Regions from separate parts of the Bacillus sp. MT94 genome, predicted to be linked through region 2. Evidence: riboswitches for the same ligand, from Rfam matches in the RefSeq annotation. Region 2 holds a riboswitch; the other holds the start of a gene.
What was found. A riboswitch is a leader RNA that binds a small molecule or an ion and turns the genes downstream of it on or off. The one in region 2 is predicted to bind thiamine pyrophosphate.

Region 1 (6,137 bases), on a different contig from region 2:
ATACCTATTTTTGCTATGGGCTCATTTTTATAAAATGAAACTTTAATCAGTGGGGGGAGTTCATCCCCCGCTGATTATTAGCCCTCACCAATCAGGCTTTTACGAACAGCCCGTTAATGCGGGATAAATAAAAATTAAAAAATATGAATTCTAGCCTCATATCTTCATACCTACTAAATTCAATTAATTTCTCAATAATTATGTTGTCATATCCTATATATTTCCGTCTGCCGCTTAGATTTTTCTGTACTGTAAATGCCTTTCACTATAACACCTCCAAGTAACCGGTTTCTATGACAGATAAGAAATTCCTACAAAGAAAAAAGCCCTTATTAGGGCTTTTCATTCTATTTCTCCAGCCAAACTCTCTATGAAATTCCTAATAGAAAAAAGACACACTTAGATTGATGCGTCTTTTTGTGATGCCTCTTTTGTGAAATCATATAAAGCAATTGCGCCTAAAAGAACAAGTATACCTTGAGGAACATCTAGCAAAATAGTTTTCCAAATTTCTGGAATTACCCATTTAATATCTGCTGCTGTTTCAAGATATGTTTGGAAATAGCTGATTGTAAAATTAATTATCCCTAAAAATACAAACAACGATAAACCAAATCGAATTAATTTCTTATTTGTAAACATATAACACCTCTCAAAATTTATTGGATATTCCTGCTTTTGCTTCTTTATATTTCCATATCTTTATATCTAATTTTAACACATAAAGAACTCAAAAAAATACGATATGCATATTTGCATATCGTATTAACAACACTCCATGATAATTTAGAAATTCCTGCAAAGAAAAAACAACTCCGTTACAGCTAACAGCTCGGGTTTCTTTTCTTATTTAACTTCATACCACCAACATTTACGTTCTTTGATTGTAAAATAAATGTGACAGAAGTTTATCCAGTTAATGCGTAGACAAGTAAATGAGCTAAATTATCGATATTTTATTTCGCCATATCCGTAGCACTAATGACTTTGCGCAAATTTGACAAGAAAAAATATATAGATAGGTATGATCCATACCTATCTATAACATTATTTCTATTCTTTATCCAATTACGTCTTTTACGTCTGTATCCACTGGCCACTTTTCTAATGTATAAGCCATTTCCCAAAATGAATATTCATATTGACTGCTAATAATAAAATGCTGTTTCATACGTTTGAGGTCTACCTCTGTTACTTTTTCAGCGATAGTATCTAAACGTGTAATTTGTTCTTCAACTAGCGTACGGAACCAATCAGATCCATAAGCAGAAATCCATTCGTTATAAATTGGCTCTTCCGGCTGGCACTCTTTTAAGCGTTCGCCAATTTCATAATACAACCAATAGCAAGGTAAAATTGCTGCAATGATATCTCCTAAATGCCCTTCATACGCAGCACGATACATATGTGAAGTATACGCATATGCAGTTGGCGCAGGAATAAAATTATCTTTTTCTTCTTTTGTTATCCCTAGCTTTTTAGCAAAATTCTCATGTAAAGATAACTCGGCCTCATATGTATTTTGAGCATGATGTGCCATACGAGCTGTCGTCTCTAATTCAAGAGCTTTTGCAGCTCCTAAAGTTTGTACTCTAGCAAAATGACTCAAATAATATGAATCTTGAAGCACATAATAGCGAAAACTAGCTAAATCTAATGTTCCTTCACCAAGTTTTTTTACAAAAGGATGGTTAAAACTCGCTTCCCAAATTGAATCTACTTCTTTACGTAATGATTGTGAAAAAGTCATTTAAATCCCTCCACTAATGTATAAAATATAAGTATTTATCCACAATTATTAAAGCTGTAAAATAAAAAAACTTTCTTTACAGGCGTAAAGAAAGTGAAATTGACAGTATTTATTTACTCATTAAATAGCAACGTCTTTCCCACTTCCCTACGCTGGCATTAACCAGATCAGGTACTAAGAGTCTCAAAATCACATTTGATCTCAGCCTATAAAAGGCCCCCCTAGTGGATAAATATTTTGTTTTTATAATGTATTCATCATAGCATACTTCGTGAAACTGTCAAAAGAATTAGTTATATAATCTCCTTAAAACCCTTCTTCATTTCTAACTTTTAATGATGTTTCAATAATCATATCTAATAGTTTGCTATAACTAATTCCCGCTGCTTCTGCACTTTTGGGCAATAGGCTTGATTGTGTCATCCCTGGTAATGTATTAATTTCCATTACATATGGAATTCCGTCCTTCACCATCATATCAACTCTTGCATAAACACTACATTTTAATGCTTTATAACAAGCCAGTGAAGCTTTATTTACACGTTCATTAATTTCTGCTGGAAGTTCGATAACTTCCTCAACTGTACTAGTATCATCATATTTTGCATTGTAATCAAAAAACTCGGCTGCATGTCGAATTGAAACTATAGGTAACTGTTTTCCATCCAGAATAGAACATGTAATTTCATCACCTTTTATATACTTCTCAATTACTACTTCAGAATCCCATTCGAATACAGTTTCTAGCATTGAGATCAATTCATTTTTATTGTAAACGATTTTCACCCCGACACTCGATCCGCCGGAGTTTGGTTTTACCACTAATGGAAATCCTAACTTATCTAACTCATCAAGATTTAGATCCTCCATTTTTGTAAGTTCAATCCAATCTGGTGTTTCTACACCTTCATAACGTAAAATCTTTTTCGAAATATTTTTATCCATACATATACTACTAGATAACATATTACTTCCGCTATAAGGAATCCCTAAACTCTCCAGTGTTCCTTGAACTGTCCCATCTTCTCCGTATTTTCCGTGTAATGCGAGCAATGCAAAGTCAATGTCTTTCGCTTTTTCAATTAAATCCATTTTTTCATTTAATGTAATTGGGACTATTTCATACTTATTTTTATCTAAATGAGCAATCATTTCATTCCCGGTCATAATTGAAACTTGTTTTTCAGACGATACCCCGCCCATAATAACACCGATTTTCATTTTCTCAACTCCAATTTTCATTTTTTAATGTATCACCAATTATTTTAATTCCCCGAACTATTTCTTCTTCTTTCAAGCGCGAAAACCCTAATCGGAAAGTGTTCGCTCCTTCTCCATCAGAGTAAAAAACATCTCCAGGTGAAAACGTAACGCCTTTCTCATAACACTTTTGTAAAAGTGTGCGGGCGTTCATATGCTCTTCTAGCTCTATAAATAAATGCAGTCCACCATCTCCAGTCATTCTTTTGAAAGGAATGTACTGGTTACATGCCCCGACAGCTAACTCATATTTTTTCTTATAAACAGATCTTGCCTTTTTTAAATATTTTTCAAAATATCCCTCATGTAAATATTGAAACAGAACAGCTTGATCTAGCGTAGATGTGTGAATCGTTCTTGCTCTTTTTACGCTTTCTAAATAATGAATCAGCTCTTTATCTGCAATAATCCACCCTACACGTAAACCAGGGAAAAGTACCTTTGAAAAGCTACTAATATAAATCACATTATTGCCAGCACCAGCAAAAGTTAATAATGGAGCTAAATGTGAACCTGAATAACGTAATTCTTCATTAAATCCGTCCTCTATAATAGGAACGTTGTATTTTGAGAATAACCTCATCAATTCCGTTCTTTTCTCTGAACTCGTAACAATACCGGTTGGATTATGATAAGAAGGAATTAAATAAGCAAAATCAAAATCTTTTTCACGCAAACTTTTTTCAACTTCATTCGTATCAATACCATCCTCATGCATATCAATCCCATGAACTTCAAGTCCATGTAAACGGAAAAGCTTAAGTGCAGCATGGTGAGTTGGATTCTCACAAATGACACGACCGGATTTTTTTGATAAAGAAGAGAGTACAATATCCAATCCTTCTGTAAATCCATTTGTAATTAGAATATCTTTATTCGAAATGTCTACACCTTTCATTTCCATGTAATGAAGTAAATAATTCATTAACGGTCTATATCCCTTTGCATATCCGTAGTTCAATACGATGTCCCCTTCAATGGACATACGAGTAAGAAAAGCTCTTTTGAAATTTTCAACATCAAATAGCTTCTCATCCGGGGCTATACTATTAAAAACAATCATTCCCTTTTCCCAACGAACACCATGTTTCATTAAATCTAATTCGTCCGCTAATGCGGTCACTGTATTAAGTTTATTTTTCCAATCTATTTCAACAGACGAAGTGTTAGATATATCCACCTTCGCAACAAAGTTCCCTTTTCCTTTAACTGCATAAATGAGTCCTTCTTGCTCTAAATCTGCATAAGCAGCGAGTACAGTGTTTCTACTCACACTTAGTAATTCACTTAGTTCCCTTGTTGATGGGATTTTTTGATCCCCGAGCAAATGCCCTTTCATAATCATCTTTTTCAAATAGTCTTTTAATTGAATATAAACGGGACGATCTTTAACAACTTTAAAATCCTTAAACAATTCCTTACCCCCTGCAATCATTTTTGCATATTTATTTCATTCTTAAAAGGTCCACGACATATGTATTTTTTATAAAGGGCGGTACGGTCTTACAAATCTTTTCGATATAAGTTAATTACATCTTTTAAAGCTGCAGCTGCAGCGCCTCGTGGATTAGAAGCCCCACCAATTGTAGTAACTTGTCCCATCGTATCTGTAAAGAATGTAATTCCTTTTTCGGTCCCATTTACATTTGCTAACGGATGATCTTTTTCTATTTCGCACGGTTCAACACTTAAATTCACATTGCCACCCTCATCCTTATATATTGATGCTATTAATTTAATAATTTTATGTTGTTTCTTAGCATTTTGTATTTGCTGTTTTGTAACGTGCTCAATTCCTTTTATATGTATATCAGTAAGTGTTTTCTCTGTTTCCATTAAGCTGTTAGTCAAAAGTAACAATTTACACGCACTATCTGAACCACTTATATCTAATATAGGGTTTGTCTCAGCAATCCCTTTATTTTGTGCTTCTTTCAGCGCTTCTTCAAATGTCATATCTTCCTCATACATTTTCGTAAGAATATAATTAGTTGTTCCATTTAATATTCCTTCTATTTTATCAATACTGCAACCAGCTAAACTAAATTGTCCAATATCTAGTGTCGGTAGTGCAGCGGCTGTTGCACCGCTATATCGAATTCGTACATTTGCGCCTCTTGCTGCTTCATTTATTTCTCTCCAGTTTGTAACGAGCGCACCTTTAGAAATTGCTACTATATCCATCTGTTTCTCAATCGCTTGTTTCATATATTGTTTCCCTGGATTTCCATCTTTAAGATTTGTAACTGTTGATTCTACCAATACAGTACCACTTATGCTAGTTGTTGCACGTTCCTTCGGATGATATTCTAAATATTTTTCAATTGCAGCGGTACCGCCACCATACATTAATAAATGATGAAGTGATAAGCCGTCTTCATTATGTATTGCAATATTTCTCCCTAATACGCCGCTTACAATTAATTGAATCCCATATGTTTCATATATATATGAATATTTTTCATTTAATAATTTTATAAACTCTCTGCCTACTGTTCCGTATCCTGATAATACAACTTGAATTTTCATAATATCCCCCCATATTTTTCTACCAAATCCCTCTTTCAATATAATATAAAGCGCTCTCGAATTCCATCGAGAGCGCTTTATTATTACCTATTTCGGTAAACGTGATAGCTTTTTAGCAATTGTTCTATAAAACTCTTGAATGCTAGAAAAACCTAACGAGTCTGAAACACTTAACCCTACCATGTCGAGATGGTCCCAATTCGCTTTCGTTTCGATATGATTCCATTTTCCAATCTGTAATGACTCATTATTATTTACAGTAACATTAGAAGATGGTGCAATCATGGAATTTGTATTTACTACACCATCATTTTGCCACCAAGAAGTATCAACTAGCGGACGGTTTTCTTCATATCTCGCATAAGAACCTAAGAAAAATGCATTTCCCATTAACACTTTATTCATCGTTATATGAGGCAAATGTAAACCTGTTATAGGTGCTGCTTGTGATGCATGTCCACTATAGGATAAATAATACACATCTGGTTGCGTCTTTACCCAATTATTTAACTCCTTTGCACCATCTGTACTTAAATCCCACTGACTTATATCTTTTGTATTTTTCCAAAGTGAACTATTTAGAATACGATTACTATAT
Region 2 (6,137 bases):
CATTCTAGTAGTGGTCGCAAATTCACTTTTTACAATTAAACAGTTTAAAGTTATTGAAGAATTTCATAAAATGGAAATGCCGTTACAATTATTTACAGATTCTTTTGTCACAGTCTTTTTAATTTTAATACAATTGGTTGTGAGTATTACAGTAGTAGTAATAGAAACATTATTTATTACTTTTAGTACAAATTTTATTACTCATAAAAAACTAAAATTCAGCAATTTTTTTCCAATAATAGTTTCTGCGAATATAGCATCTGTGCTATTAAATATGGTTATTTTTTCGATTGCTGGTTTAAACAATTTATACGATGTTCAATGGATAGGGTGGTCTCCAGGATCTCAACTATTTTTGGCAGGTTTTGTTTATCTATATTTACTTAATTTAGATGATTCTATTTCGAATAGATTGAAAATAAAGCTAAGTACAATTATATTTTTAATAACTTATGGTTTGACAGTTATCTTTCAAATGATGATTACTTTTATTTAGTCTAAATAACTTTAGGAGGGTGTAATAGATGGAAAAGAATTTTAAGTTTAAGATGAAAGTAATGTTAGTAGTATCGATTTTATTTGGTGTAGTAGCGGCATATAGTTTGATAAAAACTGTTATAAATTTATTAGGAAATTAAAGCGGATGAAATACTTTAAATTTAAAAGATTGATGAAAAAAAGAAAAGCATTTGCAAATATGGAAGTTTTATTTGGGGATTTTTTAAACAAATTTGCCGATGGCGATAAAAAATTATTGCTATCTTTTTTTTATAATATAAATATATGTATTACATTTGTTTCAATTTTGGCACCAATCTTTGTTTATGAATTAATGCATTATTTTCGTTCGTCTATAAATCCCTTTTATAGTGCGACTGTCTATCTTTTTTTAACAATTTTGATGACAGATATTAATAATGATGATTATGATTCAGAAGAAATTGAGAATATTTCTCAATGGATGCATAAGGCTCAAAACAATAATTTTAAATTACTTATCATAGAAAAATTGCTACGGACATTTGGAACAAAAATTCTTTTTTATTGTATTTTTAGTATCATTTTTATGGTTGAGCTGCAGTTTAGTTACATAACAATATTTATATATGAATGCTTGGTGATAGTAATAGTTTCAGCGATTATTCTATCAAAATTTTTATGGAGTAATCATCAGATTATCTTTTTCTTTATTCATGGACCAAACTATACGAAAAAGAAAGAGCATATAATCAAGTATCAAAACGGCAAGCAGTTGGATAAGTATCGAATGGCGTTAGCTCGATCTTGCCAAAATAGAACTTTCTTTTTACATATATTTTATACTTATCTGTTTGCAATAGCTTCACTATTGATAATCGGCATTTTAAATTTTTATTTTAGCATTAATAAAATTATTATAATTTCCGTTTATTTAGCTGTTGAAAGTGCGATTCTTAGTTTTCTATCTCAAGGAATTATAAATAGCTCAAAAATGTTACAAACTTCTAACTTGAGTGATTTTTATTATATAAGGAAGTTTGATAAGAAAACATATTTTGAGGATTTACTTTCCAAATTTCTGTCAAGAAAGCTTATAGTAATTCTAATTAGTTATTATATTGGTGCATTTATGTTTTATGGAACTTCATTGTTTACAGGTATTACTATTTTTGGTTCAACAATTATTTACTTCTACTCAATAAAAATCATAACTAAAAGAGTATACCGCTTTAAAAAATTATCAATAGAAGATATAAAAAATAATTTCTTTATGTACTTTTTTAATCCTATTGAAGATTTGTTAGTTTTAGGTTTACCATTTGTAACATGTAGTCTTGTGGCTGTTTATTCAATGAAGCTAGGGAATTTATATCCTGTAATGGGCTTTTTTATCGTTTATTCTATTTATTTGGTATTTTATAATTTCCTAAAAAAAGAGAGGTAAAATATGCTGGAATTAATAAATATAAAAAAAAAATATGGTGAATCAACTTATATTTTTGATGGAGTAAATTTAAAGGTAGATGAAATGAAGATTTTAGAGTTAGTTGGTAAAAATGGGATAGGAAAATCAACTTTATTGAATATAATTGGTGGAATGACAAAGTTTGATGGGGAAGTTATATTAAAGAAATCTTCATTAAAGAACGATTTTAAAGAGTATATTGCAAATGTCTCATTAATTGGTAATACACCGTTCTTATACGAATATTTAACGCCTTCGGAAACAATAGATATGGTACTATCTTTTATTAATAGAACTAGATTAGATTCGTCTTTAGAACATTTGATTCAAGAGATTGGGCTTGATAAATATCAAAATACATATACACGTGAATTATCTTTGGGAACTAGACAAAAGCTGTCATTAATATTGGCTCTTCTAGCTTCACCTAGCTTAATTCTTCTTGATGAACCTTTTGTTAATTTTGACATTAGGTCAAGGAAAGTTACTTTGGATTATTTAAAGGATTACATAATTCAAAATAGATCAATTTTAATTTATGCCACGCATTCAACAGATGTTGATTTAGCAAATTTTTCGGATGGAAAAATAATTTTAAAAAGGGATGAGCGATTGAATAAATTAATTTTGGAGAGTGATAACTGTGAAACCTAAATTATTTATCCTTTGTTTTATTGCTTGTTCAGTTATAGGGAGTTTATTTTTCTTTCTGGGGTTTTTATTGCTGCCTAATGAACAGTTTAGTCCTAATTTAAAGCCCTCTTTCATTACAATTTTTAGTAATAATTTAGAAATTCATTTGTTTACAATAATTTTCTCGATTATTAGTTTTGGCTTTTTTTCTTTAATTTTTTTATTTGAACAGTTTTTTTACTTAGGTTTTTCTTTCCATAGCTTGATAGAGAGAACGTCTTTGAAAACAGCAGCATCTTATTTTGCAGGCCATGGAATAATTGAGATCATAAATATGTTTTTTACTGCAACAATAGGTGTATATGTAGCGGTATCCATTATTAATATAATTAGAAAAAAAGAACTTAGTAAAAATTCTTTTATCATATTAGGGAAAAAAATTTTGATTTTACTAGTCATAGATCTAGTACTTTTATTTGTTGCTGCATTATTGGAAACATATTTATCTCCGCTATTAGTTGATAGAAGTTATATAATTTAATTTATTATGATTCAGATTCATATTTTTTACTAAATTACACCGATAGGGGAGCAAGATGAAGAGACTTACAACGAAATTACAGTAAGTCTCTTATTTTGTTATGTAAATACAAATTGTAACTTCAAAAGTTTAATATATTTAAGAGTAATTTTTTTATCTTTTTAATTGAATAGATAAATTTATATTAACGAAATGAAATTGTTAACTTCTTCGATGGTGTGTACTTCATTTATCTTCTATATAACTTGGATGGAGCAAAGAAGTTAGGCGGGGGTCGGGCTGCCGTAAACGCCCGATTGGTGAAGGCTAATAATCAGTGGGGGATGCCCCCACTGATTAAAGTTTCACTTTATATGGAAAAGTAAAGAACTTGTTATTTTACTAGAATAAGAGTAGACTTTGAAGTAGATGAATAAGAAACACATGGGAGTTTGTGGATACAAACTGAGAGTATGGCTACTAGTCCGTCATTGACCATTTGAACCTGTTGGATAATGCCAGCGTAGGGAGAGTGTAAAAGCACATGTTCAGGCACTTTGCGTACGCGCAAAGTGTCTTTTTGTGTATCTCCCATCATTATAGTTAGGAGATGAAAAGGATGAATATGAAAGAAATTAGTAAAGTAGTGGATTTGGTGAGAGAATCTAATCCGCTTGTTCATAATATTACAAATGTTGTTGTAACAAATTTTACTGCTAACGGTTTGTTGGCACTTGGGGCATCGCCTGTAATGGCGTATGCAAAAGAAGAAGTAGCAGAAATGGCTAGCATTGCTGGAGCGTTAGTATTAAATATGGGGACACTTCGTCCTGAAGAAGTAGAAGCTATGCTACTCGCGGGTAAATCAGCAAATACGAACAATGTGCCAGTACTATTTGATCCAGTTGGTGCAGGAGCAACTTCGTATCGAACAGAAGTTGCGAGACATATTCCGGCTGAAATCGATTTAGCAATTATCCGCGGAAATGCAGCTGAAATAGCAAATGTTATTAATGAGAAATGGGAAATTAAAGGGGTAGACGCTGGTACTGGAAATGGAAATGTTGTAAGTATTGCAAGGCAGGCAGCAGACGAACTAAATACAGTTGCGGTCATTACTGGAAAAGAAGATGTTGTTACAGATGGAGAGAGAACTATTGTTATTCGAAACGGTCACCCTATTTTAACGAAAGTTACGGGAACAGGTTGTTTACTAACTTCTGTAATAGGAGCATTTGTAGCAGTAGAAAAAGATTATGTAAAAGCAGCAGTAGCCGCATTAACGTTTTATGGTGTAGCTGCGGAACTGGCAGCTGTTAAAACAGTAGAAAAAGGGCCAGGTAGTTTCCAAATTGAATTTTTAAATCAATTAGCGAATACAACTTCAGCTGATATCGAGAAGTATGGGAAGATTGAGGAGTTAGAGTAAGGGGGATGAAACATACGATGCGCATTGAAACAAAGAAAATGTCTAAGTTATTACAAGTGTATTTTATTATGGGAAGCAATAACTGCACGAAGGATCCTTTAGCTGTATTGAAAGAAGCGTTAGATGGTGGAGTGACACTTTTTCAGTTTCGCGAGAAGGGGGAAGGTTCTTTAATCGGAGAAGATAGAGTGCGCTTTGCAAAAGAATTGCAGACGCTTTGTAAGGAATATAGTGTTCCTTTCATTGTAAATGATGATGTAGAATTAGCCATTGAATTAGATGCAGATGGTGTTCATGTAGGACAAGATGATGAAGGAATTACATCTGTTCGTGAAAAAATGGGAGATAAAATTATCGGCGTATCTGCTCATACAATTGAAGAAGCACGCTTTGCAATCGAAAATGGAGCAGATTATTTAGGCGTTGGACCTATTTTCACAACGAGTACGAAAAAAGATACGAAAGCGGTTCAAGGAACGAAAGGATTAGCTTATTTTAGAGAACAAGGAATTACAGTGCCAATCGTTGGTATTGGTGGGATTACAATTGAAAATACAGCAGCAGTTATAGAAGCGGGTGCGGACGGTGTTTCAGTTATTTCAGCAATTAGTTTAGCTGAATCTGCGTATGAAAGTACGAGAAAATTAGCTGAAGAAGTAAAGAGAAGTTTGTAGGGAAGGACGTGTAGTATTTTAAGTGCTACATGGAGAAATGGACTGCCCCAAATTTTAAACAAACGTTTGATTAAAAAAGCACAAACCTTTTTAAATAAGGGTTTGTGCTTTTTCTTTAAAACATAATAGAAATTAAAAGCATTCCAATGCCGATAGAAGTAAATGTTGCGATTAAACCTGGAATCATAAAGCTATGATTTAATACGTATTTACCGATACCTGTTGTACCAGTACGGTCAAAGTTAATGGCAGCAACGATTGTTCCATAGTTTGGAATGAAGAAATATCCGTTTACTGCAGGGAACATTGCAATCAGTAGTGCTGGTGGAATACCAAGGGATAGTCCAAGTGGCATTAAGGCACGTACTGTTGCTGCTTGGCTGTACAGTAAAATAGATAGAATGAATAGCGCGATGGCAAATAGCCAAGGTGCACTTGTTACTAAATGCTGAATGGATCCTTGAATCATATTTAAGTTTCCGTTAAAGAAAGTATCTCCCATCCAAGCGATACCGAAAATAGCAACAACTGCTGTTGCCCCTGCTTTAAAGACGTTACCAGACACAATGCTTTCTACATTTGGTTTACAGAAAATAATAATAAGAGCCGCGATAGTTAACATGACCATCTCAATTGTGTTCGGCATGGAAAGGCGAGCTAACTTCCCATCAACTATCCATCCTGGACGAAGTGCTTCAAATGAACCAAGAAGTACAACAAGGAAGGTTCCTACAAGGAAAAGGATAACTGATAATTTTGCGCCCTTTACACCTACAAATTCTTTTTTCTCTTCAAGCTTAGGAATCATTCCTTCTTTTAATCGTTTTAAGTATTCAGGGTCCTCACTTAATTCTTTTCCCATCTTACTAGCAACGAATGCTGCTAACATACAAGCAATGAAAGTGGAGGGAATACTCACTTTTAAAATATCTAATA

Region 1: another riboswitch for thiamine pyrophosphate. It lies ahead of tenA (thiaminase II); the one in region 2 lies ahead of thiM (hydroxyethylthiazole kinase).

Annotation. Positions count from the first base shown of each region.
Region 1 is NZ_JBXAEZ010000001.1:912,136-918,272, reverse strand. It holds gene AC1Q51_RS04375 (DUF3937 family protein) at 400-642, opposite strand; gene tenA (thiaminase II) at 1,061-1,750, opposite strand; TPP riboswitch at 1,878-1,983, opposite strand; gene AC1Q51_RS04365 (D-alanine--D-alanine ligase) at 2,057-2,971, opposite strand; gene pdxR (MocR-like pyridoxine biosynthesis transcription factor PdxR) at 2,976-4,424, opposite strand; gene AC1Q51_RS04355 (homoserine dehydrogenase) at 4,514-5,539, opposite strand; gene AC1Q51_RS04350 (esterase/lipase family protein) at 5,627-6,137, opposite strand, start outside.
Region 2 is NZ_JBXAEZ010000008.1:102,810-108,946, reverse strand. It holds gene AC1Q51_RS24055 (hypothetical protein) at 1-496, shown strand, start outside; gene AC1Q51_RS24050 (sugar transporter) at 671-1,924, shown strand; gene AC1Q51_RS24045 (ABC transporter ATP-binding protein) at 1,928-2,599, shown strand; gene AC1Q51_RS24040 (stage II sporulation protein M) at 2,589-3,119, shown strand; TPP riboswitch at 3,533-3,645, shown strand; gene thiM (hydroxyethylthiazole kinase) at 3,718-4,527, shown strand; gene thiE (thiamine phosphate synthase) at 4,545-5,201, shown strand; gene AC1Q51_RS24025 (anaerobic C4-dicarboxylate transporter family protein) at 5,317-6,137, opposite strand, start outside.